DNA from 3 places in the Salinispora goodfellowii genome. Region 2 is predicted to be linked to each of the others. Evidence: predicted binding sites of a transcription regulator. Region 2 holds the regulator's gene; each other region holds the start of a gene.
What was found. The regulator HrcA, encoded in region 2, represses chaperone genes, less so after heat shock. The targets are predictions, from matches to a motif close to GGTTNGCACNCTCNNNNNGAGNGTGCNAACC.
Positions count from the first base shown of each region.

Region 1: the regulator HrcA is predicted to act here: its motif matches at 4,013-4,043, upstream of groL (chaperonin GroEL).
Region 3: the regulator HrcA is predicted to act here: its motif matches at 2,034-2,064, upstream of groES (co-chaperone GroES).

Region 1 is NZ_JCANTD010000010.1:79,237-89,288, forward strand. It holds gene paaN (phenylacetic acid degradation protein PaaN) at 1-1,474, shown strand, start outside; gene T398_RS12985 (SAM-dependent methyltransferase) at 1,624-2,403, opposite strand; gene T398_RS12990 (hypothetical protein) at 2,503-2,661, opposite strand; gene T398_RS12995 (GNAT family N-acetyltransferase) at 2,686-3,222, opposite strand; gene T398_RS13000 (cold-shock protein) at 3,433-3,636, shown strand; gene groL (chaperonin GroEL) at 4,240-5,862, shown strand; gene T398_RS13010 (hypothetical protein) at 5,920-6,123, opposite strand; gene T398_RS13015 (GNAT family N-acetyltransferase) at 6,210-7,139, opposite strand; gene T398_RS13020 (S8 family serine peptidase) at 7,185-9,614, opposite strand; gene T398_RS13025 (glycerol-3-phosphate dehydrogenase/oxidase) at 9,727-10,052, shown strand, end outside.
Region 2 is NZ_JCANTD010000034.1:10,892-20,943, reverse strand. It holds gene T398_RS22665 (PhoH family protein) at 1-654, opposite strand, end outside; gene T398_RS22660 (histidine triad nucleotide-binding protein) at 812-1,174, opposite strand; gene T398_RS22655 (16S rRNA (uracil(1498)-N(3))-methyltransferase) at 1,231-1,965, opposite strand; gene dnaJ (molecular chaperone DnaJ) at 2,031-3,176, opposite strand; gene hrcA (heat-inducible transcriptional repressor HrcA) at 3,246-4,268, opposite strand; gene T398_RS22640 (DUF4870 domain-containing protein) at 4,504-5,172, shown strand; gene hemW (radical SAM family heme chaperone HemW) at 5,355-6,578, opposite strand; gene T398_RS22630 (enoyl-CoA hydratase-related protein) at 6,597-7,379, shown strand; gene T398_RS22625 (hypothetical protein) at 7,609-8,469, shown strand; gene lepA (translation elongation factor 4) at 8,533-10,052, opposite strand, start outside.
Region 3 is NZ_JCANTD010000003.1:214,946-224,997, forward strand. It holds gene groL (chaperonin GroEL) at 1-1,513, opposite strand, end outside; gene groES (co-chaperone GroES) at 1,586-1,894, opposite strand; gene T398_RS05785 (THUMP-like domain-containing protein) at 2,208-3,473, shown strand; gene T398_RS05790 (ABC transporter permease) at 3,454-4,191, opposite strand; gene T398_RS05795 (ABC transporter ATP-binding protein) at 4,172-5,083, opposite strand; gene T398_RS05800 (TetR/AcrR family transcriptional regulator) at 5,168-5,758, shown strand; gene T398_RS05805 (sugar ABC transporter substrate-binding protein) at 5,958-7,046, shown strand; gene T398_RS05810 (ATP-binding cassette domain-containing protein) at 7,151-7,966, shown strand; gene T398_RS05815 (sugar ABC transporter permease) at 7,963-9,225, shown strand; gene T398_RS05820 (ROK family protein) at 9,290-10,052, shown strand, end outside.

The sequences.
Region 1 (10,052 bases), on a different contig from region 2:
CGCCGGGAGTACGGTCCGGACCGAGGTCAGCCCCTTCGGCGTTGACCTGGGCGTCGGCTACCCGCACGCGAGCGCGGACCAGCTCACCACCGCCGCCGCCACGGCACTGCCGTCGTGGCGGGACGCCGGCCCCCGGGCCCGGGTGGGTGTCTGCCTGGAGATCCTGGATCGGCTGCACCGCAACGTCTTCGAGCTGGCCAACGCGGTGCAGTTCACCAGCGGGCAGGCGTTCGTGATGGCCTTCCAGGCGGGCGGTGCGCACGCGTTGGACCGGGCGTTGGAGGCGCTCGCCTACGCGTACGCGGAGATGACCCGGCACCCGGGCACGGCCGGCTGGGAGAAGGCGGCGGGCAAGGGCGAACCGCTGCGGATGACCAAGACCTTCCACGTGGTGCCGCGGGGCGTCGCGCTGGTGATCGGCTGCAACACCTTTCCGACCTGGAACTCGTACCCGGGGCTCTTCGCCTCGCTGGTCACCGGCAACCCGGTGATCGTCAAGCCGCACCCGCGCGCGGTGCTGCCGCTCGCGATCACGGTGCGGTACGCCCGCCAGGTGCTCGCCGAGGCCGGCTTCGACCCGAACCTGGTGCAGCTCGCCCCCGAGGCGCCGGGCGAGAAGCTCGCCTCGACGCTGGCCCAGCATCCGGCGGTACGGATCGTCGACTTCACCGGCTCCTCCGAGTACGGCGACTGGCTGGAGGCCAACGCCCGGCAGGCGCAGGTCTACACCGAGAAGGCCGGCCTGAACGCGGTGGTCATCGACTCCACCGACGACTTCAGCGGAATGTGCCGCAACCTGGGCTTCACACTGACCCTGTACAGCGGCCAGATGTGCACCACCTCGCAGAACATCCTGATTCCCCGGGACGGCATCGAGACCGACCAGGGGCACAAGAGCTTCGCCGAGGTGGCGGCCGGCATCGCGGCGGCGGTTGGCAAGCTCACCGCCGATCCGGCGCGCAGCGTGGAGTTGACCGGCGCGATCGTCAACGACGGGGTGTTGGAGCGGCTGGACGAGGTGACCAAGGTCGGTGAGTCGGTGCTGGAGTCCCGTGCCGTCACCCACCCGGCCTTCCCCGGCGCGGTGGTCCGGACGCCGACCATCGTCCGACTGCACGCCGACGACACCGCCGTGTACACCCGGGAGTGGTTTGGCCCGATCTCGTTCATGATCGGGACCGACTCGACCGGGCACAGCCTGGAGCTCCTGCGCGCCACGGTAGGTGAGCAGGGTGCGTTGACCGCGGCGGTCTACTCGACCGAGGAGGCGGTGCTGGACGCGGCCGAGGCGGCGGCGGTCGAGGTCGGGGTGCACCTGTCGGCGAACCTGACCGGAGGCGTCTTCGTGAACCAGTCGGCGGCCTTCTCCGACTTCCACGGCAGCGGCGCGAACCCGGCGGCCAACGCGGCTCTCACCGACGGTGCCTACGTCGCCAACCGGTTCCGGATCGTGCAGAGCCGTCGCCACGTCTGAGTAAGACCCACCCCTCGGGGCTGCGGGGGTGCGCAAGCCCGGCTCCGGCCGCACGTTCATGATCTGTACCAGCGGGGCACTTCCGGGCGGACGACACCTTCGCGGCGTTGTCCGCCCGGCGCCCCTGGTGCCCTGGCGGCGAAGACGAGCTAGGGCTTGCGAGCGATGCCGGCCCAGTAGTAGGCGGCGTGCGGGTCGCTGGGCGGGCCGTCGTCGGGCTGCCAGGCCGCCACCGGGACGATTCCCGGCTCCACCAGCTCCCAACCCGCGAAGAACCGGGCCACCTCGTCGCGGCTGCGGGGTACGAGGGTCATGCCGCTGTCAACGGCAGCGTCAACGGCCGTCTTGACGGCCTCCGGGTTGAAGTCGCCGGTCGGATGGGTGATCGCCACGTAGCTACCGGACGGCAGGGCGTCCATCAGTACGCGAATCTTGCGCCACGGGTCCTCGGCGTCCTCGAGCAGCATCAGGGTCGCGACTATCGTCAGGGCGACCGGCCGGTTGAGGTCAAGTACCTCGCGCAGTTTCCGGTGGTTGACAATCAACTCCGGCTCACGCAGGTCGGCGTGGAGGTACTCGCTGCACCCCTGCTCAGTGCTGATCATCAGGGCTCGGGCGTGGGCCAGGACGATGGGGTCGTTGTCGACATAGACCACTCGGGTCTCCGGGGCGATCTCCTGGGCTACCTCGTGCAGATTCGGCCTGGTGGGGATGCCGGTGCCGACGTCCAGGAACTGCCGCACGCCGGCCTGTCCGACCAGGTAGCGGGCCACCCGGTGGACAAATCGACGGTTCTCGGCGGCCATGGACCGCACCGTTGGGATCGCCGATATCAGGGCCTCGGCGACGGCCCGGTCAGCGGCGAAGTTGTCCTTGCCCCCGAGCCAGTAGTCGTAGATCCGCGCGGAATGCGGCACACCATTGTCTATTGCGGACGAACGGGGCCGCTGCTGATCTTCCGTAGCCGGGTTACTGCTGGGCACGGTCACCTCCTACTAAGGACGCTCGTGGAGCGAGCGGCGTTCAGCCTAGCCGGACATCGACGCCAGCGACATTCCCCGAGACCAGTGCGGCTGGGGTCCGGGTGGCACCGGGTGCACTCCTGGCCGGGCCCGCCGATCGGTGTTCGGGTTGGTGGCCCGGACTCGTTCGGTGTCGTACCGCACCCGTTCGGTGTCGTACCGCACCCGTTCGGTGTCGTACCGTGTCCTTCAGGCCGGGCGGCGCATCTGCAGCTCGGTGAGGGCCGGGATCGTCGGGTGCGGAAGGCGGCGGCCGGTGTCGACGAACCCCAACCGACGGTACGCCCGGTAGGCCCGCTCGTTGCCGACCACGACCTCCAGCATCAGCTCTGGACGACCGCAGGCGCGGGACCAGTCGGCCACCGCGTCGATCAGGTCGGGCAGCAGTCCGCGGCGCCGCCAGGACGGGGTGATGTAAACGGCGAAGATGACGGTGAGCCCCGGTTCGTCCGAAGTCGCCGTGCCCCCGGCATGTCCGACCAGCCGGCCGCTCGGGTCCGCGACGAACTGCGCGTTGGTGCTGCCCGTCGCGGTGTACGCGATGCGCGCCGCGTAGTCGGCGTGGGGGCGGGCCGCCGCGTCGGCAAGCGTCTCCAGGAAGGCCAGCGGTGCGTCGGCGAGCATCTCCAGCCGCAGTGCCCGCATTCGGGCGGCGTCGGCTGGCTGGACCCGACGGACCCGCGCCCGCCGGGTCGATGCCGGCCCCGGGGTGGGATCGCTCGTCATGTCGGTTATTTATCACAACGATGCCCGACGATGGGAGCTGCTCACCGCATGTCCGATTTGTGGTCGTGCGCCGTCGTCACGCCTCGTGTAGCGTGCGATTTCGGTCACCGGTTCAGCGGCCGTCGCCGATCGTCGAACCGGTGCCACCCGTCGGCCGGCGTGCCGGCTCGGCCGGGGTGAGTGGAGTCGCGCAGAGTTAGGAAGTGCACCGTGGCACAGGGCACCGTGAAGTGGTTCAACGCCGAAAAGGGCTACGGCTTCATCGCCGTTGACGGGGGGCAGGACGTCTTCGTTCATTTCTCTGCAATCGAGATGGACGGCTACAAGGCGCTGGATGATGGCCAGCGGGTGGAGTTCGAGATCGCCCAGGGGCAGAAGGGCCCGCAGGCCGAACGGGTGCGCGTCGTCGCCTGAGCGACCGGCGTTGCCACGGGGGCGATCGGCGTAACGGTCGTCCCCAATGTTGTCGCCGCCCAGCCGACCGGCTCGGTGACGCTCGGCTGGGTCTGCCGGCCGCCCGCTGGGTCTGCCGGCCGCCCGCTGGGTCTGCTGGCCGCCCGCTGGGCCCCGGCTGCTGTTCGTTCGTGCCCCGGCTCTCGCCGCACCGTCACCTTCCGAGCCTTACTCGAGGAAAGAACGAGCCCTACCTGAGGAAGCAGGTAGGGCTCGTTGTCGTTGCTGCCGCATGGTCGGCGTGCGAAGGGCTGGTGAGGGTGGTTCGGCGGCCGGTGGAAGTCGACTGCCCTGGGCGATCGTGCTTGCACTCGGCAAGGGGGAGTGCTAAACAGGTCATTGGCACTCGCATACCGTGAGTGCCAATGGTCGGGGCGGGAGGGCCACGGTTGCAGCGGCGTCGCAGGACGCGGGTGCGGCAGTTGGCCGGTCGTCGCGGGCTATCCGGCCCGGCCGACAGACGTCGCCGTCGCCAGGTGGCGACGTCTGAAGGTGCGTAACCAGGCGGCCCATCCGGGAGACACCCTCTCGGGTGGCCGTGAGTGTCCAGGAGGACAACGCCGTATGGCCAAGATGATCGCGTTCGACGAGGAAGCTCGCCGCGGCCTCGAGCGGGGCATGAACCAGCTCGCTGACGCTGTGAAGGTGACCCTCGGCCCCAAGGGCCGTAACGTCGTGCTCGAGAAGAAGTGGGGCGCTCCCACCATCACCAACGATGGTGTGAGCATCGCCAAGGAGATCGAGCTCGAGGACCCGTACGAGAAGATCGGCGCTGAGCTGGTCAAGGAGGTCGCGAAGAAGACCGACGACGTTGCCGGTGACGGCACGACGACGGCGACCGTCCTGGCCCAGGCCATGGTCCGTGAGGGCCTGCGCAACGTGGCTGCCGGCGCCAACCCGATGGCCCTGAAGCGGGGCATCGAGACCGCGGTCGCCAGCGTCTCGGAGGAGCTGCTGAAGCTCGCCAAGGACGTCGAGACCAAGGAGCAGATCGCCTCCACCGCCTCCATCTCCGCTGGTGACCCCAGCGTCGGCGAGATCATCGCCGAGGCGATGGACAAGGTCGGCAAGGAAGGCGTCATCACCGTCGAGGAGAGCAACACCTTCGGCCTGGAGCTCGAGCTCACCGAGGGTATGCGCTTCGACAAGGGCTACATCTCCGCGTACTTCATGACCGACCCGGAGCGGATGGAGGCCGTCTTTGACGATCCCTACATCCTGATCGTCAACAGCAAGATCTCCTCGGTCAAGGACCTGCTCCCGATCCTGGAGAAGATCATGCAGTCGGGCAAGCCGCTGCTGATCATCGCCGAGGACATCGAGGGCGAGGCCCTGGCGACCCTGGTCGTCAACAAGGTCCGGGGCACCTTCAAGTCCGTCGCCGTCAAGGCCCCGGGCTTCGGTGACCGCCGCAAGGCCATGCTCGGTGACATCGCCATCCTCACCGGTGGTCAGGTCATCAGCGAGGAGGTCGGCCTCAAGCTGGACGCCGTCAGCCTCGACATGGTGGGTCGCGCCCGCAAGGTCGTGGTGACCAAGGACGAGACCACGATCGTCGACGGTGCCGGCGACGCCGAGCAGATCCAGGGTCGGGTCAACCAGATCCGGGCCGAGATCGACAAGAGCGACTCCGACTACGACCGGGAGAAGCTGCAGGAGCGGCTGGCCAAGCTGGCCGGCGGCGTTGCGGTGATCAAGGTCGGCGCGGCCACCGAGGTCGAGCTGAAGGAGCGCAAGCACCGCATCGAGGACGCCGTTCGCAACGCGAAGGCTGCCGTCGAGGAGGGCATCGTCCCGGGTGGTGGCGTCGCGCTGGTGCAGGCCGGCAAGACCGCCTTCGACAAGCTCGACCTGACCGGTGACGAGGCGACCGGCGCCCAGATCGTCAAGATCGCGCTGGACGGCCCGCTGCGGCAGATCGCCGTCAACGCCGGCCTCGAGGGTGGCGTCGTCGTCGAGCACGTCCGTGGCATCGAGGCCGGCCACGGCCTGAACGCCGCGACCGGTGGCTACGTGGACCTGATGGCCGCGGGCATCATCGACCCGGCCAAGGTGACCCGTTCGGCGCTGCAGAACGCGTCGTCGATCGCGGCGCTCTTCCTCACCACCGAGGCCGTTGTGGCGGACAAGCCGGAGAAGACCCCGGCTGCTCCGGCTGGCCCGGGCGGCGGGGAAATGGACTTCTGAGTCCAGTTTCGCGAGACCGGAGGGGCGGGCCGCTCGGCGGTCCGCCCCTTTGCGTGGCTACGTTGGCAGCGGCCGTTGGTTGCGCCGCTTCTGCGTCTGGTCGTACGGCTGGGGTGCCGGGACCGGCTCGTCTACGACCGGCACCGGTTCGTCGGCGGGCGGCTCGTCGGCGCCGTCCATCTCCGCCTGCTGCTCGGCATCGCCGACGTCGAGGCGGTCATAGGGCAACGGCGGCCCGGGCTGTTCGTCTTCCGTCGTCATGTGGGCCTCCTCCACCGAAACGGTAGGGGCCGTTGCCGGCTAATGGGGGCGAATGACGCTATCGGATGATCTATCCCATTCGTCGGTTATTGCTCCCCGAGGCTCCGCCGGTACCCGAAGAAGACCCGCTCGATCCGGGCACCCGCGCTGCCCGAGTAGAACCGAACCGGCCCCACCCAGCCGATCTGCGCCCGCGTGATCCCCGCGGCCCGCTGGTCGGCGAGGCAGCGACGCAGCAGCACCCCACCGATCCCGGACCCGGCCGCGGCCGGCGCGGTGCCCATCGGGCCGAACCAACCCGGCCGGGATGAACCCCAGGCGGCGAAGCCGAGGAGGTCGCCGTCGCGTTCGGCGAGGTGGCAGCCGGCCCGGTCCCGGCCGATCGACTCGGCCACCTCCGCGGCCCAGGTGCCGTCGAAGGTCCCCGACACGAATGCCGTCAGCGCCGGCAGATCCGCCGAGTCCGCCCGCCGTACCGTCACCCCCTGACCGGCCAGCCGCTGCTCCGTCGGTGCCGTCGGCCGTAGTGCCGGGCTCCCGGCGCCGGCGAGGTCGGCGGTCATGTTCCAGGCTGTACTGTCCCGGGCGTACCCGAGCGCCTCCGCCGCGCAGATCGCCGGCGTGTAGCGCACATCAATGCCGGGCCAGGCATAGTACGGCGGATTGCCCGCCAGCCGTACCTCCCTCGCCCCGAGCCCGGCGAACTGTTGCTCGGCGCGCGACACCAGCGCCCGCGCCGCCCCCCGTCGCCGGTGCGCCGGCCCCACCGCGACCAGGTCCACATGCGCGGCCGGGCTGCCCGGCGCGGAGAGCGAGCCGAGCAGTACGCCGATGAGCCGGTCGTCCCGGTAGGCGCCCAGCGCGACGACGGGGCGGCTGGTAACCGCCCGCGGCCAGAGCGTCGCCACGATGGCCCCCGCCTCGGCGGCGTCGTCCGGCAGGTCCAGGGACCGGCCGCACAGCTCGATCACGGTCGGCAGCTGCTCCGGCGTCAGCTCGGTGACCAACAGATCCATGGACGCTGACCCTAGGCCACCGGGACACTGTTGTTAAGAAGGCGTTCAGCCGCGGGCGGCGCGGACGGCGGCGTACGCGTCCACCAGGCCGGCGCCCGCGACCTGCGCCTCGTCGCCGCACCGGTCGCCACTAACCCGGACCGCGGTGGCGGTCTCGGTCAGGATCCGGCGCGTCCGAGGTAGATCGCCGATCAACGCCGGGTTGGCCGACCACATCAGCGCCGCCACCCCGGCCACCTGAGGAGTCGCCATCGACGTGCCGTTGAGCGCGCCGTACCCGCCACCCGGCAATGCGCTGAGCACCTCCGCGCCCGGGGCGACCAGGTCCGGCTTGGCGACGCCGCCGGTTCCCGGGCCGCGCGAGGAGAAGTCGGCCACCCGTCGCCGCCGGTCGACCGCGCCGACAGTCAGGACATCCGGGTGGAAAGCCGGGGAATCCTCGATCGAGCGGCAGCGGGGCCCGGTGTTGCCGGCGGCGACCACCATGAGGATCCCCGCGGCGGCCAGGGCGGCAACGGCCGGCTGGAGCGCCCCAGGATCACAGCCCTCCAGCGCGGGGCAGCCCCAGGAATTGGTGAGGATCTCCGGCGCGCGGTGTGGGCGACCGTCGCGGAACGGATCCCCGCCGGTGGGGAAGGGCGCCAGCATGAACTGGAGGCAGTCCAGATAGAGCGCGGGGTTGCCGAGGTTACGGTCCAGATTGACGCAGCCGGTCCAGGTGGCACCGGGGGCGACCCCGGCCCCGTCCCGCCCGACCGCGCTGCCGAGGGTGTGGGTGCCGTGCCCGCCCCGGTCCCGCGGGGCCGAGGTGGCGTTCCAGGGGTCGAACCACGAGTCGTCCCCGCCGCGGAAGCCGGCCGCCAGCCCCGGATGGGTGCCATCCACCCCCGAGTCGGAGCTGCCCACGGTCACCCCCGTACCAGTGATCCCCAGCTCCGACCAGACCCGGTCGGCGCGGATCAGCCGGATGTTCCACTCCGCGCCCGACGGCGGCGCGGCGTCGCCCCGGGCGACGGGGGCGGGCGCGGGCAGGGGGCGGACCCGCTGGCTGACCAGCACCCGATCCACCTCGGGACGGTCTGCCAGCCAGGCCCGCACCAGCGGCCCGCCGTCGACCTCGATCGCGTTGACCAGGTAGTAGGGCGTGTGGTCCAGCCGGAACCGGCGCAGCTCCCGGCGCAGGCCGGCCTGCGTCCGCTCGGCGGTCTCCACCAGCCGCCGGTAGACCTCGGTGGCCCGGCGGTCGCGACCGGCCCGCCCGGTGGCGGCGGGTACGTCGCCCAGGTCGGCCTGCTCCCGGAGCACCACGAAGAGCCGTTCACCGTGCAGCCCGGGCTGCCCTGGCCCGACGGCTACCGCCCCGGCCGCCACCAGCAGGGTGGCCGCCGCCACCCCGGCCACCGTCCGACCGGGTCGGGCGCCCGGACGTCGGACGAGCACCACCCCGTACCCGAGGGCGAGCAGGACCGCGACAGTGCAGCCGGCACCGGCGGCGACCGCTACCCAGAAGGGCACGTCCCGGGCGGTGGCCAGCACCAGGCTGACCTCCTCCGGGTCGGCCCAGGCGAGCGGGCCGAAGACGCTCAGCCCAACCAACCCGGCGGTGGCGGGCCCGACGCCGGTCGTTGTCCGCCGAGCGGCGGCGGCCAGGGCCGCCAGCGCGAACCCGGCCGGCGGCAGCGTCAGCAGCAGCGGCAGCTGGGCGCCGGACTGCCCGACTCCCGCCCCGAGCAGCAGCAGAACGACGCCGGCGACCAGACCGTCCACCAGCACCAGCCGGCCTGATCGGGGCGGGGTGTCGGCGCTGCGGCGGGACCAGAACGCGGCGGGCAGGAGCGCGGCTGCCAGCCCACCGACGGCCGCGGCGGCGAGCGCGGCGAGCAGCGTCTCCAACAGCCCACCGAGCGCACCAACCCAGACCCACGGCAACAGCAGGGCCAGCCCGCCCGCGAGCCCCAGCAGCGTCACCGGGGCGGGGCGTGGGGCGCGCCGTCGGTGCCGGCCCGGTTGGCCTTCCGGGCCCCTCGGCGCGACCCGGTGGGTGACCAGCCGGTGGATGACCAGGGCGGCCAGCCCGGCCGTGCCGGCGAGCGTCGCCAGATACGCCTCGTGCTGCACCGGTGGCAGCGCCCGCGGCAGGCTCAGCGCGCCGAACACCAGCAGACCCACCAGCCAGAGCTGGCCGACGGTGCGTACCACCCGGGAGCGGGGCAGCAGGGCGAGCAGCAGGGTGGGGATGCCAGCCAGGACCACCACCGCGGCGGTGGTCACCGGCCAGAGCCAGACCAGCCGGTCCACGCCGATCAGGAGGAGGAGTTGGTCGGTCAACCAGCCGCCGACTTGGGTGACCACGGTGAGGCCGACGATCCACAGCCCGAGGAAGACGGCGGCGACCACCGGCGCCGGGCTGCTCCGCGGTGGGCCGGCCGGGCTCGGGAGGGGGTGGGCTGGCCAGGGTCCGGGCTGCACCGGCACACCGTACGACGTCGAACCACCGTCGGCCGGCGGTGGGACGGAGTGTCCCGGAATGCGCTGCTGCCCTGGCCGAGACGGGGAGGGCTACCGTGGAGGCGTGCGAGACCCGAATGTGTCCCGAGCGACGGCCAGCCAGCTCTCTCCGCAACGGCGCACCGCCGACCTGCGCAGCCTGGCGGCCGAGCACTTCGATGTCCTGATCATTGGCGGCGGGGTCACCGGCGCTGGCGCCGCTCTGGACGCCGCCTCGCGTGGCCTGAAGGTCGCCCTCGTCGAGGCGCGCGACTATGCGGCCGGCACGTCCAGCCGGTCCAGCAAACTGATCCACGGTGGCCTGCGCTACCTCGAACAGCTCGAGTTCGGCCTGGTCCACGAGGCGCTCACCGAGCGGGGTCTGCTGGCCACCCGGCTCGCGCCGCACCTGGTCCGCCCGGTGCC
Region 2 (10,052 bases):
CGCCGCCATCAGCTTCGGGATCGACTCCGGGTCAAGCATGTCGTGCAACGCGTCGTACAGCGGTCGCAGGTACGGGTCGATCTTCTCGTTCAGCGTGCCGGGCAGGAAGCCCAGCCGCTCGCCCGCCTCGACCGCCGGCCGGGTGAGGATGATCCGGTTGACCTGCTTGGCCTGCAGCGCCTGGACCGCCTTCGCCATCGCCAGGTAGGTCTTGCCGGTGCCGGCTGGCCCGATACCGAAGACGATGGTGTGCGCGTCGATGGCGTCGACGTAACGCTTCTGCCCAAGCGTCTTGGGGCGAATGGTACGACCACGTCGGGAGAGGATGTTGAGCGTCAGGACCTCGGCGGGCCGTTCGGCGCTGCCTTGCTCGAGCATGCCAACGGTACGCCGGACAGCATCGGTGGTCAGCGTCTCGCCTTTCTCGATGAGTTCGATCAATTCGCCGAAGAGCCGCTCGGCGAGAGCGTTGTCCGCGGGTGCGCCGGTGATCGTGATCTCGTTACCCCGAACATGCACGTCGCTGTTCACGGAACGCTCGACCAGTCGCAGGATCTCGTCCCCCGCACCGAGGAGATTGACCATGATCCTCGGCTCCGGGACGGTGATCCTGGTCTGTGCCCGGGGCGGGCCGGGAGGTGGGGTGCTGGTCATAGGTTGGGCCGAGTGGCCCTGCGCCACCTGCTCTCGCTCTCGGCGCCGGGCTGGTCGCCGCGGCGTGCTGGTCGTTGCCCCCATCGTATCGGTTCAACCGCCGGGGCACCTCGCCCAATTCCCCTGCCCGACACCGACCGGCCGACCCCCGCCCCCGTCAGCTGAGGTTACCGATCAGCATCGGCCCGAGCGGCGCACCACCGAGCAGGTGTGCGTGGACATGAAAGACCTCTTGACCGCCGTACGCCCCGGTGTTGAAGAGCAGCCGGAAGCCGTCACCGAGCAGCCCCTCCTCCTCGGCGACCGCGGCGGCGGTGGCGAGCACGTCGGCGGCGAGCCCCGGGTCCCCCTCCGCCAGGGTGGCCACGTCGGCGTAGTGCTCCTTCGGGATCACCAGCACGTGCACCGGAGCCTTCGGACCAATGTCCCTGAACGCGAGCGTTGTCCGGGTCTCCCGGACAACAGTGGCGGGAATCTCACCGGCGACGATCCGGCAGAACAGACAGTCAGTTGTGTTCACCGAGGCAGTGTAAGGAAACGCTCCGGGCACTGCCGCCCAGAGCAGAAGAACCGGCGCTACCAGCGGCCAAGGCGGGCGGCGAGTACCGAAAGCGCCACCACCCCGGCGGTGGAGGTACGCAGCACCGACGGGCCCAGCCGCACCGTCCGGGCTCCGGCCTCGGCGAAGGCGGCCAGCTCGGCCGGGGCAACGCCGCCCTCGGGGCCGACCACCAACACGACCTCGCCGCGGTCGGGCAACTCCGCGGTGGCCAGACGTTCCTCCGCCTGCTCGTGCAGCACGAACGCCGCCGCAGCGCCGGCTATTCGGCGGGCCACCTCGGAGGTGGACTCGGCTGGTGCGCCGGTCACCACCGGCAGCCAGGCCCGGCGGGCCTGCTTCGCGGCCTCCCGCGCGGTGGCGACCCACCTGCCCCGGGCACGTGCCCCCCGGTCGCCCCGCCACTGGGTGACCGAACGCGCGGCTGTCCAGGGCACGATCGTGTCCACGCCGACCTCGGTCATCACCTGCACAGCCAGCTCACCCCGCTCCCCCTTGGCCAGCCCCTGAACGACGACGAGCCGGTGGGCGGGGGCGGCCGGGTGATCCCGGGAGGTGATCCGAAAGTCAAGCACACCCCTTCCCACCGCCGTGACCACGGCGGCGGCCAGGCCGCCGTGGCCGTCAGCGAGCAGCAACTCCTCGCCGACCCGCAGCCGCTGCACCGTCGCGGCGTGATGCCCCTCCGGCCCGTCCAGGGTCGCCGTCTCGGCGGTGGGCAACGAATCAACCAGGAACAGCGGCGCGGACACGGTGCCAGGCTAGCGACCCTCCCGGTGCCCTGGGCCGCTGGCCTGGGACACCGGGACAGGTCGAGTCAGACGTGGCCGTTGAAAGCGTCGCGCATCCGGGAGAAGAAGCCCCCCTGCTTGGTCAGCTCGGCGACCTCCTCGCCCCGGGTCTGGGCAAACTCGCGCAGCATCTGTTCCTGATCGGCGTCCAGCTTGGTGGGCGTCCGCACGTCCAGGTGGACGAACAGATCACCCCGACCGGTCCCCCGCAGATGCGGCACGCCGCGGGCGCGAAGCCGCAGCATGCTGCCGGGCTGGGTGCCGGCCTTGACGTCAACCGGCTCCTCGCTGTCCAGCGTCTTGATGGTCAGGCGGGTGCCGAGCGCCGCCGTCGTCATCGGGACCGCCACCCGGCAGTGCAGATCGTCGCCCTTGCGGGAGAAGACATCGTGCGGCCGCTCGTGGATCTCCACATAGAGGTCGCCGGCGGTACCACCGCCGGGGCCCACCTCGCCCTGCTGGGCCAGTCGGATCCGCATCCCGTCCTCGACCCCGGCGGGAATCTTGACCGTCAGCGAACGCCGGGTCCGCACCCGGCCGTCCCCGGCGCAGGTGGGGCAGGGGCTCGGAATCGTGGTGCCATGGCCCTGACAGGCGGTACACGGCCGGGCCGAGACCACCTGCCCGAGGAAGGTGCGCTGCACCGACTGCACCTCGCCCCGCCCGCCACACGCCTCGCAGGTCTCCGGATGGGTGCCGGCGGCGGTGCCCGCACCGGAACAGGTGGTGCAGAGCACGGCGGTGTCGACCGTGATCGGCGCCTCCACGCCGAACGCGGTCTCGGGCAGGTCCAGTTCGAGGCGCAGGATCGCGTCGGAGCCCGGTCGGGTGCGGGGGCGCGGCCCCCGTCCGCCGCCGCCGGCGGCCCCCCCGAAGAAGGCGTCCATGATGTCCTGGAAGCCGACGAACGGACCGGCCTCGCCGGGTCCACCCGGGCCGCCGCCCCCGCCGCCGGGGGCGAGCGGGTCGCCACCGAGGTCAACGATCTGCCGCTTCCGGTCATCGGAGAGGACCTCGTACGCGGCGTTGATGTCCTTGAACTTCTCTTGCGCCGCCGCGTCCGGATTCACGTCCGGGTGGTACTGCCGCGCGAGCTTGCGGTAGGCGCGCTTGATCTCGTCGTCGGAGGCTTCCCGGCTCACGCCGAGGATGCCGTAGTAGTCCTTGGCCACTGCGTTCGGTGTCCTCATGTTCGTCTCGCTTGCGCCGACCGCCGGCCCGGTACGGCCGGACGGTAATACCTAGTTCTGGGCTAGCAGGTCGCCCACGTAGCGCGCCACGGCCCGAACCGTGGCGATGGTGCTGGGATAGTCCATCCGGGTCGGCCCGACCACTCCGAGCCCCCCCAGGATGGTCACCCCTGGTCCGTAGCCGGTGCTCACCACCGAGGTAGCCCGGAGATTGTCGATCTCGTTCTCGTCGCCGATCCGGACGCGCATCGCGCTCGGCTCGACCTCCCCGATGAGTTTGAGGAGGACCACCTCCTCCTCCAGCGCCTCCAGGATGGGGCGCAACGACCCCTGGAAGTCGAGCAGACCACCGCGGGTGAGATTGGCGGTGCCGGCGAGGGCGATGCGCTCCTCGTGCCGGTCGACCAGCGTCTCCAGCAGGACGGTGGAGAGGGTGACCATGGCCGGTCGCAGCTCCCCGCTCACCTCGTCAACCAACGCCTGCACCAGCGGCGGTGTGTCGGCGAGCCGGGTACCGACCAGCTTCTCGTTGACCAGCTGACGCAGATCGATCACGTCGTCAGGGGGGATCGGCCCCGGTAGCTCGACGAGCCGCTGCTCGACCCGACCGGTATCGGCGATCATGACAAGCATCAGCCGGGTGGTGGAGACCGGCACCAGCTCCAGGTGCCGAACCGAGGATCGGGCCAGCGACGGGTACTGCACGACGGCGACCTGCCGGGTCAGCTGGGCCAACAGCCGGACCGTGCGGTGCACCACGTCGTCGAGGTCAACCGCGCCGACCAGGAAACGCTCGATCGCCCGGCGCTCGGCCGGGGTGAGCGGCTTCACCCGGGACAGCCGGTCCACGAAGAGCCGATAGCCACGGTCGGTGGGCACCCGGCCGGCGCTGGTGTGCGGCTGCCGAATGTAGCCCTCCTCCTCCAGAACCGCCATGTCGTTGCGGACGGTCGCTGGGGAGACCCCGAGTTGGTGGCGCTCGACCAACATCTTGCTGCCGACGGGCTCCTGTGTGGCGACGTAGTCTTCGACGATCGCGCGCAGCACCGCGAGTTTGCGGTCGTCGAGACCCATCCTTCCCCCTCCTCCCACCGCGCGTCGGCCGTCGAGACGCTTCCTGGCACTCGACTCTAGCGAGTGCCAGTCTACGTCGGCACGCCCGCTAGCGCGATGATCAACAAAGATCGATTACCGTCATCGAATGACACGGCTGGGCCTGCCGCCCGACCCGACGATCGCCTAAAGTGATCATCTGGACAGCCCGGGCGCCGCGCTGGGGCTCGTTGTCCGCTGCGCCTACGGTGACCCCATGACGGAACCACCTCGCCCTCCCACCGGCGGAGAGCCTGGGCTACCCGGCCCGGGTCCCGACGACCCCACCACCCCGACGCCCGGGACATCTGACCCGGGTAGCGTGCCACCACCGGGCAGCTACCCACCCCCCGGCGCCATGCCGCCGCCCGGCGGCTATCCACCCAGCGATGCCGGCTACCCACCCAGCGGCGGATACGGCCCGCCCAGCGGCGGATACGGCGGCGGGTACGGCCCACCCGGCGGCGGGTACGGCCCACCCGGCGGCGGATACGGCCCACCCGGCGGCGGATACGGCGGCGGGTACGGCCCACCCGGCGGTTACGGAAACAGCGAGGACCGGATGTGGGTCCTCGGCGCACACCTCGGCGGCGCCGTCGGCGCGCTGATCAGCGGTGGTCTGCTCGGGTTCGTCGCCCCACTGGTCGCCTACCTGGCCCGCGGCAACCAGTCACCAACCGTCCGCGCGCACGCCCAAGCGGCGCTCAACTTCCAGATCACCTGGTCCTTGATCGCCTTCGTCCTGCTCTTCCTGGGCTGGTGCCTGCTGTTCCTGCCGAACATCGCCGTCGTGGCGATGCAGATCGTGTTCGGAATCATCGCCGCCCTACGGGCGAACGAAGGCCGGCAGTACCGCTACCCGATGTCGGTCAGCCTCATCAAGTGAAGCCCGACTGGCCGGATCCCGTCTGAACGGGTTCCGGCCGGGCCGGCTCCGCTGTTGCCCGGTCCGTTCGCCGTCGCGGTCCACGCCGGCACCGACCAGTCATCCGACCTGCCCATACTGACCGGATGGCCGGATATAGGTGGTTCGTGGGCACTGGGCCGACGAGGACCGGAGGCCGCCGATCAACCGAGCAGGTCCCGCACCACCGCGTCCGCGAGCAGGCGACCGCGCCGGGTCAACACCGCCCGACCGTCGCCGTACGCCGCCGCGGCGAGCAGACCCGCTGCCCGGGCCCGGTCGGCGCCGGCACGACCGGCGGGGTCCAACACGTCCAGCGGCAGGCCCGCGGCGAGCCGGAGCCGCAGCATGACGTCCTCCAGGTGCGCCTCGTCGGCGGTAAGCACCTCCCGGGCCAAGCCCGGCGACGCCCCCGCCGCAAGCCGTTGCGCGTACGCCGTGGGGTGTTTGACGTTCCACCAACGCACCCCGCCGATGTGGCTGTGTGCCCCCGGGCCGAGGCCCCACCAGTCGCCGCCAGTCCAGTACAAGAGGTTGTGCCGGCACCGGGCAGCTGGGGTCCGCGCCCAGTTGGAGACCTCGTACCAGGAGAACCCGGCGGCGTCGAGGGCCGCCTCCGCGGCCAGGTAACGGTCCGCGGCGACGTCGTCGGAGGGCTGCGCCAACTCGCCCCGCCGCACCTGGGCCGCGAGCCGGGTCCCCTCCTCCACGATCAGCGAGTACGCGCTGACGTGGTCCACTCCCGCGGCGACCACCTCGTCGAGCGAGGCGGCGAAGTCGGCCGCGCTCTCCCCCGGCGTCCCGTAGATCAGGTCCAGGTTGACGTGGTCGAACCCGGCCTCCCGGGCCTCCCGGGCGGCGGCGACGGCCCGGCCGGCGCTGTGCCGCCGGTCCAGGATCGCGAGCACTCCGGGCGAGGCGGACTGCATACCCAGCGAGATCCTCGTGTAGCCGGCGGTCCGCAGCGCGGCGAGAGATCGCGGGGTGACCGACTCCGGGTTGGCCTCCGTGGTGATCTCCGCGTCGGCGGCCAACCCCCAGGTGCGATCGATGCCGTCGAGGATCCGGGCGAGGGCCGCCGCGGGCAGCAGGGTGGGGGTGCCACCGCCGACGAAGACCGTGTCGACCCGGGGCGGAGGGTTCCCGCGCAGCACCCGGGCGGCCAGCGCGAGTTCGGCGAGTACGGTGTCGGCGTACTCCTCCCGACTGGCGCCACCCCCCAACTCGGCGGCCGTATAGGTGTTGAAGTCGCAGTACCCGCACCGGCTGGCACAGAAGGGGACGTGTACGTACACGCCGAACCCCCGCGTTCCCACCGAGGTCAGGGCGGTTGTGGGCAGCGATCCATCCACCGGGATGCGCTCGCCTTCTGGTAGGACACCGGGCATGGCCACTAGTGTGCCCGCATGACCTCTCCCGACGCGCTGGTGCGGGCCGCCACGGCCGGCGGGGTGACCACCCTCACCCTGAACAGCCCGCACAACCGCAACGCGCTCTCCACCCCGCTGATGACCCAGTTGCTCGACGGACTCGCCGCGGCGGTCGCCGACGACGCCGTACGCGCGGTCGTGCTGGACCACGCCGGGCCCGTCTTCTGCTCCGGCGCCGACCTGAAGGAGACCGCCGCCGCGTACGCCAGTGGCACGGTGCCGGCCGGGATGCTCGGCGACGTGCTCGCGGCCGTGTCGGAATGCCCAAAACCGGTGGTGGCGCGGGTGGCCGGGCCAGCACGGGCCGGCGGGCTGGGCCTGGTCGCCGCGGCCGATCTGGCGATCTGCGCCCAGGAGGCGACGTTCGCCTTCACCGAGGTCCGAATCGGGGTGATCCCGGCGGTGATCTCGGCGACGGTGCTGCCCCGACTGCGGCCCCGCGCCGCGGCCGAGCTCTACCTGACCGGGGACACCTTCGACGGGCAGCGGGCCGCCGAAGTCGGTCTGGTCACCACGGCGGTGCCGCTGGCGGAGTTGGACGCCGTCGTCGCCCGTTACTGCGATTCGCTGGTCCGGGGCGCACCCGGCGCACTGGCCGGGGCGAAACAGCTGCTCCGCCGCCCCACCGCGACCGATCTGCGGGGCGAGCTCGCCGACCTGGCCGCCCTCTCCACCGGCTACTTTCTCTCCGCGGAGGGGCTGGAGGGCGTGTCGGCGTTCCGGGAGAAGCGGCCAGCGAGCTGGGTGCCGGGCCAGTAGCCCGGTTCCTGGCCCGGCCCGCACCGGCGGTAGCCCCCGGGGTTTCTCCAGGCTCGGCACGGAGAAAAGCCCCGGGTTTCTGGCCGGCGCAGCACGGGAAGGCTGACGCCCACCGCCGCCGCGACCGATCGGCAGCCGAACCGACCGAACGCCCGGGCAGCGCCACCCCGGCTGGCCGCGGCTCACTGGGCACCCGGGGCTTACGCTTGTCGGACTCATCAAACAGGGGGTGCAGGTGCGGACTCGGGCAGTCGTAGCGACTGGCATCGTTCTGGCGCTCGTCGCCGTGGTCGGGCTCTTCGTCACCTTCCGGCATATAGCGGACGGGATTCGGTTCCCGTTCGCCGGACGGAGCTGCACGGTGCAGGCGGACGGCCAGGTGGAGCTGGATGCCGGCCAGATGGCCAACGCGGCGACGATCGCGGCCATCGGGGCGCAGCGCGGCATGCCGGAACGGGCGGTCGTGGTGGCGCTAGCGACCGCGTACCAGGAGTCGGGGCTGCGCAACCTGGCCGGCGGCGACCGGGACTCGGTGGGCCTGTTCCAGCAACGGCCCAGCCAGGGCTGGGGCTCGCCAGCCGAGATCCGGGACCCGCGGTACGCGACGAACACCTTCTACGCCGCGCTGGCGAAGGTGCGCGACTGGGAGGAGATGCGGGTGACCGACGCCGCCCAGACGGTGCAGCGCTCGGCCTTCCCGGAGGCATACCAGAAGTGGGCCGACGAGTCGGAGGTGCTGAGCCGGGCCCTGCTCGGTCAGGCCAGCGGAGCGGTGGCCTGCGCCGTCAACGACGATCCGCAGCACCGCGGGGCCGCGGCGACCGCGGCGCTGGCCCAGGGGCTCACCCTGGACTGGGGGCTCGCCCCCGAAGCCGCAGCGGCCGGCCCGACCCGGCTGACCGTGACGGTGGACGACGAGCAGGGCGGCTGGCGGTACGCGCACTGGCTGGTGTCCCACGCCCAGGACAACGGGGTCCAACTAGTCCACTTCCAAGGGCTACGGTGGACCGCGGAGGAGGGCGTCTGGGACCCGACAACCGGCAACCAGAGCCCCACCCGGGTGGTCGCAGAGGTCCTCGACGCCTCCTGAGGCCAACCGGACCGAGGGACGCGGGCACCCAGGGCGGCCGCCCTGGGTCAGCCCGAGCCTCGGCTATTTCTTACCGGACGTCTTGCCGCCACCGCCACCGCCACCGGAGTCCGAGGAGAGCGCGGCGATGAACGCCTCCTGCGGCACCTCGACCCGGCCCACCATCTTCATCCGCTTCTTGCCCTCCTTCTGCTTCTCCAGCAGCTTGCGCTTGCGGCTGATGTCACCGCCGTAGCACTTCGCCAGGACGTCCTTGCGGATCGCGCGGATCGTCTCCCGGGCGATCACCCGACTGCCGATCGCCGCCTGGATGGGCACCTCGAACTGTTGGCGGGGGATCAGGGAGCGCAGCTTCGCGGCGATGGTGGTGCCGTAGGCGTACGCCTTGTCCTTGTGCACGATCGCGCTGAACGCGTCCACCGGCTCACCGTGCAGCAGGATGTCCACCTTGACCAGGTCGGAGGCCTGCTCGCCCGAGGGCTCGTAGTCCAACGACGCGTACCCCTTGGTGCGGCTCTTGAGCTGGTCGAAGAAGTCGAAAATAATCTCCGCCAGCGGCAGCGTGTAACGCAGCTCCACCCGGTCGGCGGAGAGGTAGTCCATGCCGAGCAGCGTGCCCCGACGGCCCTGGCAGAGCTCCATGATCGCGCCGACGAAGTCGTTCGGGGTCAACACCGTGGCGCGCACCACCGGCTCGTACACTTCGGCGATCTTGCCGGTCGGGTACTCGCTCGGGTTGGTGACCACAACCTCCTCGCCGTCCTCGTTGATGGCCCGGTAGACCACGTTCGGCGCGGTGGAGATCAGGTCGAGGTTGAACTCCCGCTCCAGCCGCTCCCGGATGATCTCCAGGTGTAACAGGCCGAGGAAGCCGCAGCGAAAGCCGAAACCGAGCGCACCGGAGGTCTCCGGCTCGTAGGTCAGCGCCGCGTCATTGAGTTTGAGCTTGTCCAACGCGTCCCGCAGGTTCGGGTAGTCCGACCCGTCGATCGGGTAGAGGCCGGAGTAGACCATCGGCTTCGGGTCCTTGTACCCGCCGAGGGGCTCCTCCGCCGGCCGCGCGTTGATGGTGACGGTGTCACCGACCCGGGACTGCCGGACATCCTTCACGCCGGTGATCAGATATCCGACCTCGCCGACGCCGAGGGCGTCCGCCTTGACCATCTCTGGGGAGATCACCCCGATCTCCAGCAGCTCGTGAACCGCACCGGTGGACATCATCTTGATCCGGTCCCGGGCGTTGATCTGCCCGTCAACCACCCGGACGTAGGTGACCACGCCGCGGTAGACGTCGTACACCGAGTCGAAGATCATTGCTCGGGCCGACGACTCCGCCACACCGACCGGCGGGGTGAACTGCCGGACGATCTCGTCGAGCAGGTGTGGCACGCCCTCGCCGGTCTTGCCGGAGACCCGGATGCAGTCCGCCGGATCGCCACCGATCAGGTGGGCCAGTTCCTCGGCGTACTTCTCCGGCTGCGCCGCCGGCAGGTCGATCTTGTTGAGTACCGGGATGATGTGCAGATCGTTCTCGAGCGCCAGGTAGAGGTTGGCCAGGGTCTGCGCCTCGATGCCCTGGGCGG
Region 3 (10,052 bases), on a different contig from region 2:
CGTTGACGACGGCGTTGCGGGTCACCTTCACCGGGTCGAGGATGCCGGCCTTGGCCAGGTCGACGTACTCGCCCGTCGCTGCGTCGAGGCCGTGACCCCAGTTCTTGTCGACGACCTTCTGCACCACGACGTAGCCGTCGTGGCCAGCGTTCTGGGCGATCCAGCGCAGCGGCTCGACCAGCGCCTTGCGCACGATCGAGACGCCGACCTTCTCGTCCTCGACGAGGCCGAGGTCATCGTCGAGCGCCGGCAGGACCTGGGCCAGGGCGGCGCCACCGCCGGGCACCGTGCCCTCCTCGACCGCGGCCTTGGTGGCGGCGATGGCGTCCTCGATGCGGTGCTTGCGCTCCTTCATCTCGACCTCGGTCGCCGCGCCCGCCCGGATCACGGCGATGCCGCCGGAGAGCTTGGCCAGCCGCTCGGCGAGCTTCTCCCGGTCCCACTCGGAGTCCGAAGCCTCGATCTCCTTGCGGATCTGGGCGACCCGGTCGGCGGCGTCGGCGGCCTTGCCGCCGCCGTCAACGATGGTGGTGTTCTCCTTGTCGACCACCACCCGGCGGGCGGTGCCGAGCACCTCCAGCCCGACCTGGTCAAGCTTGTAGCCCAGCTCCGGGGCGACCAGCTCGGCACCGGTCAGGATCGCCATGTCCTGCAGCATCGCCTTGCGGCGGTCACCGAAGCCGGGAGCCTTCACCGCGCAGACCTTCATGGTCTTCCGGAGCGCGTTGACCACCAGCGTGGACAGCGCCTGACCCTCGACGTCCTCAGCGATGATCAGCAGCGGCTTGCTCTCCTGGAGGACCTTCTCCAGCAGCGGCAGCAGCTCCTCGATCGCCGAGATCTTCTGCGTGGTGATGAGGATGTACGGGTCCTCCAGGACCGACTCCTGCCCCTCCGTGTCAGTGACGAAGTTGGGCGAGATGAAGCCCTTGTCGAACTGGAGACCCTCGGTCACATCCAGCTCGGTGGCGAGGGTGGAGCCCTCCTCGACGGTGATGACACCGTCGCGGCCGACCCGCTCCATCGCCTCGGCGATGAGCTCACCGATCGTGGCGTCCTGCGCGGAGACGGTCGCGACGTGCGCGATCGCCGCCTTGTCCGACACCTCGACGGCCTTGCCGAGCAGCGCCTCGGAGACCTTGGTGGCCGCCGCGTCGATGCCCCGCTTGAGGCCGGTCGGGTTGGCGCCGGCCGCCACGTTGCGCAGGCCCTCCCGGACCAACGCCTGGGCCAGCACGGTGGCGGTGGTGGTCCCGTCGCCGGCGACGTCGTTGGTCTTGGTCGCCACCTCCTTGACCAGCTGCGCGCCGAGGTTCTCGTGCGGGTCGGTGAGCTCGATCTCCTTGGCGATGGTCACGCCGTCGTTGGTGATCGTGGGTGCACCAAACTTCTTGTCCAGGACGACGTTGCGCCCGCGGGGGCCGAGGGTGACCTTGACCGCATCCGCGAGGGCGTTGACACCGTGCTCCAGCTGGTGCCGAGCGTCGTCCGAGAAGCTCAGGATCTTCGCCATGAATGTCCCTTCAAAGTGTCGTCGCCCCGGCCCGGCGAGCCGGACCGGGGCGACGACACTGCTCTCGGTTACCTACTTCTCGATGACCGCGAGGACGTCGCGGGCGGAGAGCACCAGGTACTCCTCGCCGGCGTACTTGACCTCGGTGCCGCCGTACTTCGAGTAGAGGACGGTGTCGCCGACCTTAACGTCGATCGGCACGCGGTTGCCCTTGTCGTCGATCCGGCCCGGGCCGACAGCGAGGACGGTGCCCTCCTGCGGCTTTTCCTTGGCGGTGTCGGGAATCACGATGCCCGACGCCGTGGTGGTCTCAGCCTCATTCGCCTGGACCACGATGCGGTCCTCAAGCGGCTTGATCGCAACCTTGGTCGCGGTAGTCACGGGCATACCCTCCTGGGGTACTTGGTTTCGTTACCGACCGGTAAACCGGCCAGCTCAATCTGCCACATGCCACCGGGCGGGGCCGTCGTCGCGGGTGCCGGTCCGCCTGGCGTTAACCTGCCGGGCACCAGGGCCCGGAGGTTGGCACCCTCAGGTCGAGAGTGCTAATCGCAGGTTATTCCTCGGCTAGCACTCCGTCAAGGAGAGTGCCAACAACCGCCCAGGGCGTCGCGCGTACGACGGGCGATGGGCCGGCGCCCGCCCGGCAACACCCCGACTCCGACCCCCACGGACCAGCCGGAAGAATGACGGGGTGGACCTGGGACAGCTGGCGTGGCTGCGTACCCCCGCGGGGTCGGCAGCACTGACGGCGGCCACCGAGGTGGCCGGGGGTGACCCGCTGGCCGCGGCGACGGCGCTCCGCTCCGCCGGGATCCCGGCCGGCCTGGCCGCGGCGGCGCTGACCCAGGCCGAGCTGCGCCGACGTGCGGTGGGCAAGTTCGGTCCGGTAGCGGCCGACATGTTCTTCACCCGAGCCGGCCTGGAGCAGGCCACCCGCCAGGTGGTGGCGCGGCGACGCGCCGAACGGCTGCGCACCAGCGGCGTCCGTGCCCTGGCCGACCTCGGCTGCGGAATCGGCGCGGACGCGCTCGCCGCCGCCCGGGCCGGGATCCGGGTGTACGGGGTGGAGGCCGACCCACTCACCGCCGCGACCGCCACCGCGAACGCCGAGGCGACCGGACTCGCCGAACGCTTCACCGTCGAACGCCGGGACGCGACCACCTTCGATCTGCACCGGGTGGACGGGGTCTTCTGTGACCCCGCCCGCCGGGCCTCCGGTCGGCGGATCTTCGACCCGAACGCCTACTCCCCACCGTGGGACTTCGTGCTCTCGCTGACCGAACGGGTGCCGCGGACGGTCGTCAAGGTGGCGCCCGGCCTGGACCACGCACTGATCCCACCCGGCGCGGAGGCGGAGTGGGTCAGCGTCAACGGCGACCTGGTCGAGGCCGCCCTGTGGTGCGGCGAGTTCGCGACGGTGGCCCGCCGCGCGACCGTGCTGCGAGAAGAGCCGCCGACCGACACCACCGGCCGGGTCGATCCCGCCACGCACCGCACCAGGGTGCACGAGCTGACCAGTTCCCGCGTCGCCGAGGCCCCGGTCGGGCCGGTCCGCCGCTACGTCTACGACCCGGACCCCGCGGTGGTCCGCGCGCACCTCGTCGCCGAGCTGGCCGGCGCCCTCGACGCCACCCTCGCCGACCCGACGATCGCCTACCTGTACGCCGACACTCCCACGCCGACCCCCTTCGCCCGCTGCCTGGAGATCACCGACGTACTGCCGTTCTCGCTGAAGCGGCTTCGTGCCCTGCTGCGCGAGCGGCGGGTCGGCCGGGTGGAGATCCGCAAGCGGGGTTCGGCTCTCGAGCCGGAGCAGCTCCGCCGCGATCTGCGGTTGAGCGGCGACCAGCCGGCCAGCCTCGTGCTGACCCGGGTGGACGGCGCCCCCACGGTGCTGATCTGCCGACCCGGCCCCGGCTGGGTCGCGGCGGATCGGCTCAGTCGCGTCGGGTCATGATGTGCAGGGTGGCGGCGAGGCCGAGGGCGCACCACGCGGCCAGGACCGCGTACGGCGCGGCCGAGACGCCCGCCGGGCCGGCGGTGAGGGAGTCGCGAACCACCTGCGCCATGTGCTGGAACGGCAGCACCTGGTGGACCGTCTGCAGCCACTCCGGGAGCCGGTCGGCGGGGAAGTTGATCGGCGAGAACATCAACGCGATGAAGACGATGAGCTGGGTCACCATGTTCGTCACCGGTGGCGGGGCCGCGTAGGCGATCGCGAGGCCGACGGTGGTCGCGGCGAGTGCGACCAGGACCGCAGCGGGTACGGCCAACCAGCTCACCCGAAGGGTGAGATCGAAGCGCAGCACCGCGACCAGCAGTCCGAGGAGCAGTCCCGGCGCCCCGACGACCAACCAGGTGGTGACCTCCGAGACCACCACCGCGGTCCGCGGCACGGGCAGCGTCTGGTGGTAGGTGAAGGTGCCCTCGGTCTTCGCGGTGGCGACCAGTTGCGGTGCCATCACCATGCCGATCGTGATCAGGCCCAGGGTCGGCGCCCCGGTGGCGAGGTAACGCGCGGTGGTCGGGTCGATCTGCGGCAGCAGGAACGCGAACCCGAGGACGATCCCCACCGAGAGGAAGATCTGGACGACCAGCACCAGCGAGAGCAGGTAGCGCAGCCGGATCGCCGACCAGCGCAGCAGGAGCAGGTAGCTACGAAACCAGTGCCGCATCGGGGTTTGCCTCCGGGTTCGCGGTCAGGGTGAGGTAGAACTCTTCGAGGCCGACGGGGTTGAGCGAGTAGTGGCTGGTCATCGACGTCGCCCAGGCCAGCGCGAGCTGCGCGTGCTCCGCGGCGAGGGTGATGGTGAGCCGGTCGCCCGCCCGGCTGGTGCGCAGCGCCCACGCCGGCACCGTCGGTGCGGCGGCCCCGCTCACCTCCAGGCGCAGCTGTCGGTCCGGAGCCAGTGCGGCCGGCGGGCCGGTGGCGGTGACCCGGCCGTGGTCCAGGATCACCACCGTGTCGATCACCCGTTCGGCCTCGGCGATGTTGTGGGTGACCAGGACGACTCCGCGCCCCGCCGCGGCCAGTTCCCGAACCTGCGCCCAGAGCAGGCGCCGGCGGGCCGGGTCCACGTCGTTGGTGGGTTCGTCCAACATGACCAGTCGGCCCGGCTCGACGACGGCCATGCAGAACGCGGTGAGCCGCCGCACCCCGCCGGAGAGGCGTTCGCCGGGCTGGTCCGCCCACTGCTCGATGTCCAGTGCGGCGAGCAGTTCGGCCGTACGGCGTCGCACCGCCCGGCGGTGACCGCCGCGGATCCTGCCGATGCTCTCGATCGCCTGCCGGGGCGTCACCCCGGTGAGTGGGGCGTGGGCCTGCGGCTGGAACGAGCAGACCGAGCGCGCCCAGGCGGGTTCGGCGACCGGGTCCCGGCCGAGCAGGGTGATCGCGCCGCCGGTGGGTCGAGCCAGGCCGACGACCTGGTTCAGCAGGGTGGTCTTGCCGGCGCCGTTGTGTCCGAGCAGGCCGAGGAGTTCGCCGCCGGCCACCGCCAGGCTGATGCCGTCGTTGGCGCGCACCCCACGGCGATAGACCTTGGTCAGATTGTCAATGTGCAGCATCAACACTCCGAATACTAGCCAGTATCTGGATACCGAACGGTATTTAGATACTGGGCCGTATGTCAATGGGGTAAGGTTCGGTGCATGGTGGAACGACTCACCCGGGCGCAGCGCCAGGAGCTCACCCGGGCACGCCTACTGGACGCCGCGGAGGCCCGGTTCGGCGACCGCGGGATTCACCAGACCTCCCTGGATGAGATCGCCGCCTCCGCCGGCCTCACCAAGGGCGCCATCTACGCGAACTTCAGCAGCAAGAACGACCTCGTCGCGGCGATCCTGGAGCGCAGGGTCGGCGGCCACGAAGAACCGCACCCGATCCAGTCCCTGGCCACCTGGGCGGCTCGCCTCGGCGACAGCTACGAGTCCAACGTGGACAGGGACGAGAACCGCCGCTTCGCGCTGGCGCTCATCGAGTTCTGGCTCCACGGCATGCGCAACGAACCCGCGCGAGCGCTCCTGGCCCGATGGCTCCAGACCGCCCGCGATGCCACCGCCCAGGACGCTGCCACCCTGACCGGCGCCAACCTCCCCCTCCCCGCCGACCAGCTGGCCACCCTGCTCCTGGCGCTCGACATCGGTGTTGGCCTCCAACGTCTACTGGACCCCGAGGCGGTACCGGCCGAGGTCTACACCGCTGGCGTCGAGGCGATTCTGGGGCGCGAACACCCGAAGTGACCCCCGCGCCGGTGACCGCACCGGGCAAGGGCACCGCAGACCGGCCCCGTCACAGCCCAGAGACCACGACGTTGCCGAATTGTTACTGCTGGCAACAAACTCATGACCTCGCCACTCTTGTGTCGTCCCGGGATCGCGGAATACGTTGCCGGGCACAACAAACCATCCCCCAATCCCCCACCCGGAAAGGACCCTGCAGATGCGCAAGGGTTTCCTCGCCGCTGCGACCGTCGGCCTCCTGGCCACCGGCAGCATGGCGGCCTGTGGCGACAACTCCGACGAGGAGTCGGCCGGCAAGACCCCCAAGGTCGGCGTGATCCTCCCGGACAGCAAGTCCTCCGCCCGCTGGGAGGGCGCGGACCGCAAGTTTCTGGAGGACGCCTTCAAGGAGGCCGGCGTGGAGGCCGACATCCAGAACGCGCAGGGTGACAAGACCGAGTTCCAGACCATCGCCGACCAGATGATCACCCAGGGGGTCACCGCCCTGATGATCGTCAACCTGGATTCCGGCACCGGCAAGGCCGTCCTGGACAAGGCCAAGTCGCAGGGGGTCGCCACCATCGACTACGACCGCCTGACCCTCGGCGGCTCCGCGGAGTACTACGTCAGCTTCGACAACGAGGCCGTCGGCGAACTCCAGGGCGAAGGCCTGATCAAGTGCCTCACCGACGGCGGCGTGCAGAACCCGTCGATCGTGTACCTGAACGGCGCGCCGACCGACAACAACGCCACCCTGTTCAAGAACGGCTACGACTCGGTCCTCAAGCCGAAGTTCGACGCCGGCGAGTACCAGCAGGTCGCGGACGACTCCGTCCCGGACTGGGACAACGCGCAGGCCGCCACCATCTTCGAGCAGCAGCTCACCAAGTCCGGTGGCAAGATCGACGGGGTACTCGCGGCGAACGACGGGCTCGGCAACGCCGCCATCTCGGTGCTGAAAAAGAACAAGCTCAACGGCAAGGTCCCGGTCACCGGCCAGGACGCCACCCCGCAGGGCCTACAGAACATCCTCGCCGGTGACCAGTGCATGACCGTCTACAAGGCGATCAAGCAGGAGGCCCAGGCCGCCGCCGAACTGGCCATCTCGCTGGCCAAGGGGGAGCGGAAGGAGACCGGCCAGACCGTCAAGGACCCGGAGAGCGGCCGGGATGTGCCCGCCGTGCTGCTCACCCCCCAGGCGATCTACCAGGAGAACGTCAAGGACGTCATCGCCGACGGCTTCGTGACCAAGGACGAGGTCTGCACCGAGGCGTACGCCGAACTCTGCGCGAGCGCCGGCATCAGCTGACCGCCGCCGTGGCCGTCGCCCGGCACGGGCCGCCCCGTGCCGGGCGACATGTCGCCGCATCCGGTGATACGACGATCTCCCCTCACGTGCGTTAAGGAGTCCCCGTGTCCGCGACCCCCCTGCTGGAGCTGCACGGGATCGACAAGAGCTTCGGTCCCGTCCAGGTCCTGCGTGATGTCACTCTCTCCGCCTTTCCCGGACAGGTGACCGCGCTGGTCGGCGACAACGGCGCCGGTAAATCCACTCTGGTCAAGTGCATCAGCGGCATCTACCCGACCGACGCCGGCGAGTTCCTCTTCAACGGCCGCCCGGTGAGCATCCACAACCCCCGCGACGCCGCCGCACTCGGCATCGAGGTCGTCTACCAGGACCTCGCGCTCTGCGACAACCTCGACATCGTGCAGAACATGTTCCTCGGCCGGGAGAAGCGGCACGGCCTCGTGCTCGACGAGCCGACCATGGAGCAGATGGCGGCGGACACGCTCGCCGGGCTCTCCGTCCGCACCGTCAAGTCGCTCCGCCAGCAGGTTTCCAGCCTCTCCGGAGGCCAACGGCAGACCGTGGCGATCGCCAAGGCGGTGCTCTGGAACAGCAAGGTCGTCATCCTGGACGAGCCGACCGCCGCACTCGGGGTCGCGCAGACCGCACAGGTGCTCGAGTTGGTTCGCCGGCTGGCCGACAACGGCCTCGCGGTCGTACTCATCTCCCACAACATGAACGATGTCTTCGCCGTCTCCGACCGGATCGCCGCGCTCTACCTGGGCCAGATGGTCGCCCAGGTGAAGACCACCGACATCACCCACGCCCAGATCGTTGAGCTGATCACCGCCGGCCGCTCCGGTGCGCTCGGGCTCAACGCGGGCAACGGATCGAACGACACCGGCGGGGAGCCCGCCGCCGCCCCGGGAGCCGCCCGATGACCAGCACCGCCCTCCCCGACCAGGAATCCGTGGCCACCCCCGCCGCCGTGCCCACCCTCACCAGCCACGTGCGCGGCTACCTAAGCCGGGTACGCGGCGGGGAGATCGGTGCCCTACCCGCCGTCCTCGGCCTGATCGTGCTCTGCACCGTCTTCGCGATCATGCGGCCGTCGTTCCTCACCACCGCCAACTTCGCCAACCTGTTCACCCAGGGGGCAGCGGTCACGCTGATCGCCATGGGGCTGGTCTTCGTCCTGCTGCTCGGTGAGATCGATCTCTCCGCCGGCTTCGCCAGCGGAGTCTGTGCCGCGGTGCTGGCCAACGTGGTCACCGTCCTCGGCTACCCGTGGTACGTCGCGGTGCTCGCCGCCGTTCTCACCGGAGTGTTGATCGGCAGCGTGCTCGGAATGCTGGTCGCGAAGATCGGCATTCCGTCCTTCGTGGTCACCCTCGCCGGCTTCCTCGCCTTCCAGGGCATCGTGCTGCTGCTGATGGAGGAGGGCAGGAACATCTCGGTCCGCGACCCGGTGCTGGTGGCGATCGCGAACCGCAACCTGCCACCGGCTCTCGGCTGGGCCCTGGCCGGGCTCGCCGTCGCCGGCTACGCCGCGGTCCAGACGATGCGGTACCGCAGCCGTGCGGCCCGGGGCCTGGTCACCGACCCGCGCACCGTGGTCCTCGCCCGGGTCGTCGGGCTGGCCGCCGTACTCGGCACGACGGTCTACCTCCTCAACCAGGAACGCAGCTTCAACGTCCTGATCAATTCACTCAAGGGCGTACCGATCGTGGTGCCGCTGATCGCGGTACTGCTGATCACTGGGACCTTCGTACTGCGGCGCACCAGCTACGGCCGGCACATCTACGCGGTCGGCGGCAACAAGGAAGCAGCCCGCCGGGCCGGCATCAACGTCGACCGGATCCGCATCTCCGTCTTCGTGATCTGCTCCGCGATGGCCGCGATCGGCGGCATTGTCGCCGCCAGCCGGGCCAACTCGGTCGACCCGAACACCGGTGGCAGTAACGTACTGCTCTACGCCGTCGGCGCGGCGGTGATCGGTGGCACCAGCCTCTTCGGTGGCAAGGGGCGGGTCCTCGACGCGGTGCTCGGCGGCGCGGTCGTCGCGGTGATCGACAATGGGATGGGTCTGATGGGCTACAGCTCAGGGGTCAAGTACGTGGTAACCGGGGTGGTCCTACTCCTCGCCGCCAGTGTGGACGCGCTGTCCCGGCGCCGGGCCGCCGCCAGCGGCGGCCGCTGACCGGGCCGGCCCGACCAGGCCACCGACGCCGCCCCGCCACCGCACTGAGGAGCAGCACGCCGCGATGCGCGCAGGACCGAGCCAGGACGAGATCCGTCGACAGAACCTCGGAGCGCTGCTGCGGTACGTCCACATGCACGGGGCGACGTCCCGGGCCGAGCTGACCACCACGCTGGGGCTGAACCGCAGCACCATCGGCGCACTCACCACCGACCTCGCCGCGGCGGGCCTGGTGAGCGAGGGGGCGCCGAAGGAGACCGGCCGGGCCGGACGACCGTCGCTGGTCGTCCGACCCGAGTCGGTCCGGGTGCACGTGTACGCGTACAGCATCGAGGTGGACCGGCTGCGGGCCGCGCGGATCGGGCTCGGCGGCGGGGTGCTCGACCGGCGGGAGCTGGCGCGTCCGCGCGGCATCACCGCCGCCGAGGCCGCGCCGTTGCTGGCCCGGGCGGCGCGGGAGATGCAACAGTCCGTGCCCGCCGACGCGATCTGCGTCGGCGCGGGCGTCGCCGTCTGCGGCCTGGTCCGCCGGGACGACGGGCTGGTCCGGCTCGGCCCCACGCTGGGCTGGGTGGATGAGCCGATCGGTGCGGCGATCGGTGCCGAGCTGGGGCCGGACGTTCCGGTCGTCGTCGGCAACGTCGCCGACATGGCGGCCTTCGCCGAACACACCCGCGGCGCCGCCACCGGCTGCGACAACCTGATCTACCTGTACGGCGATGTCGGCGTCGGCGCCGGCATCATCGCCGGTGGGCGTCGGCTGACCGGACACGGCGGCTACGGCGGCGAGGTCGGACACATGGTGGTCCGGCGGGACGGCATCCGCT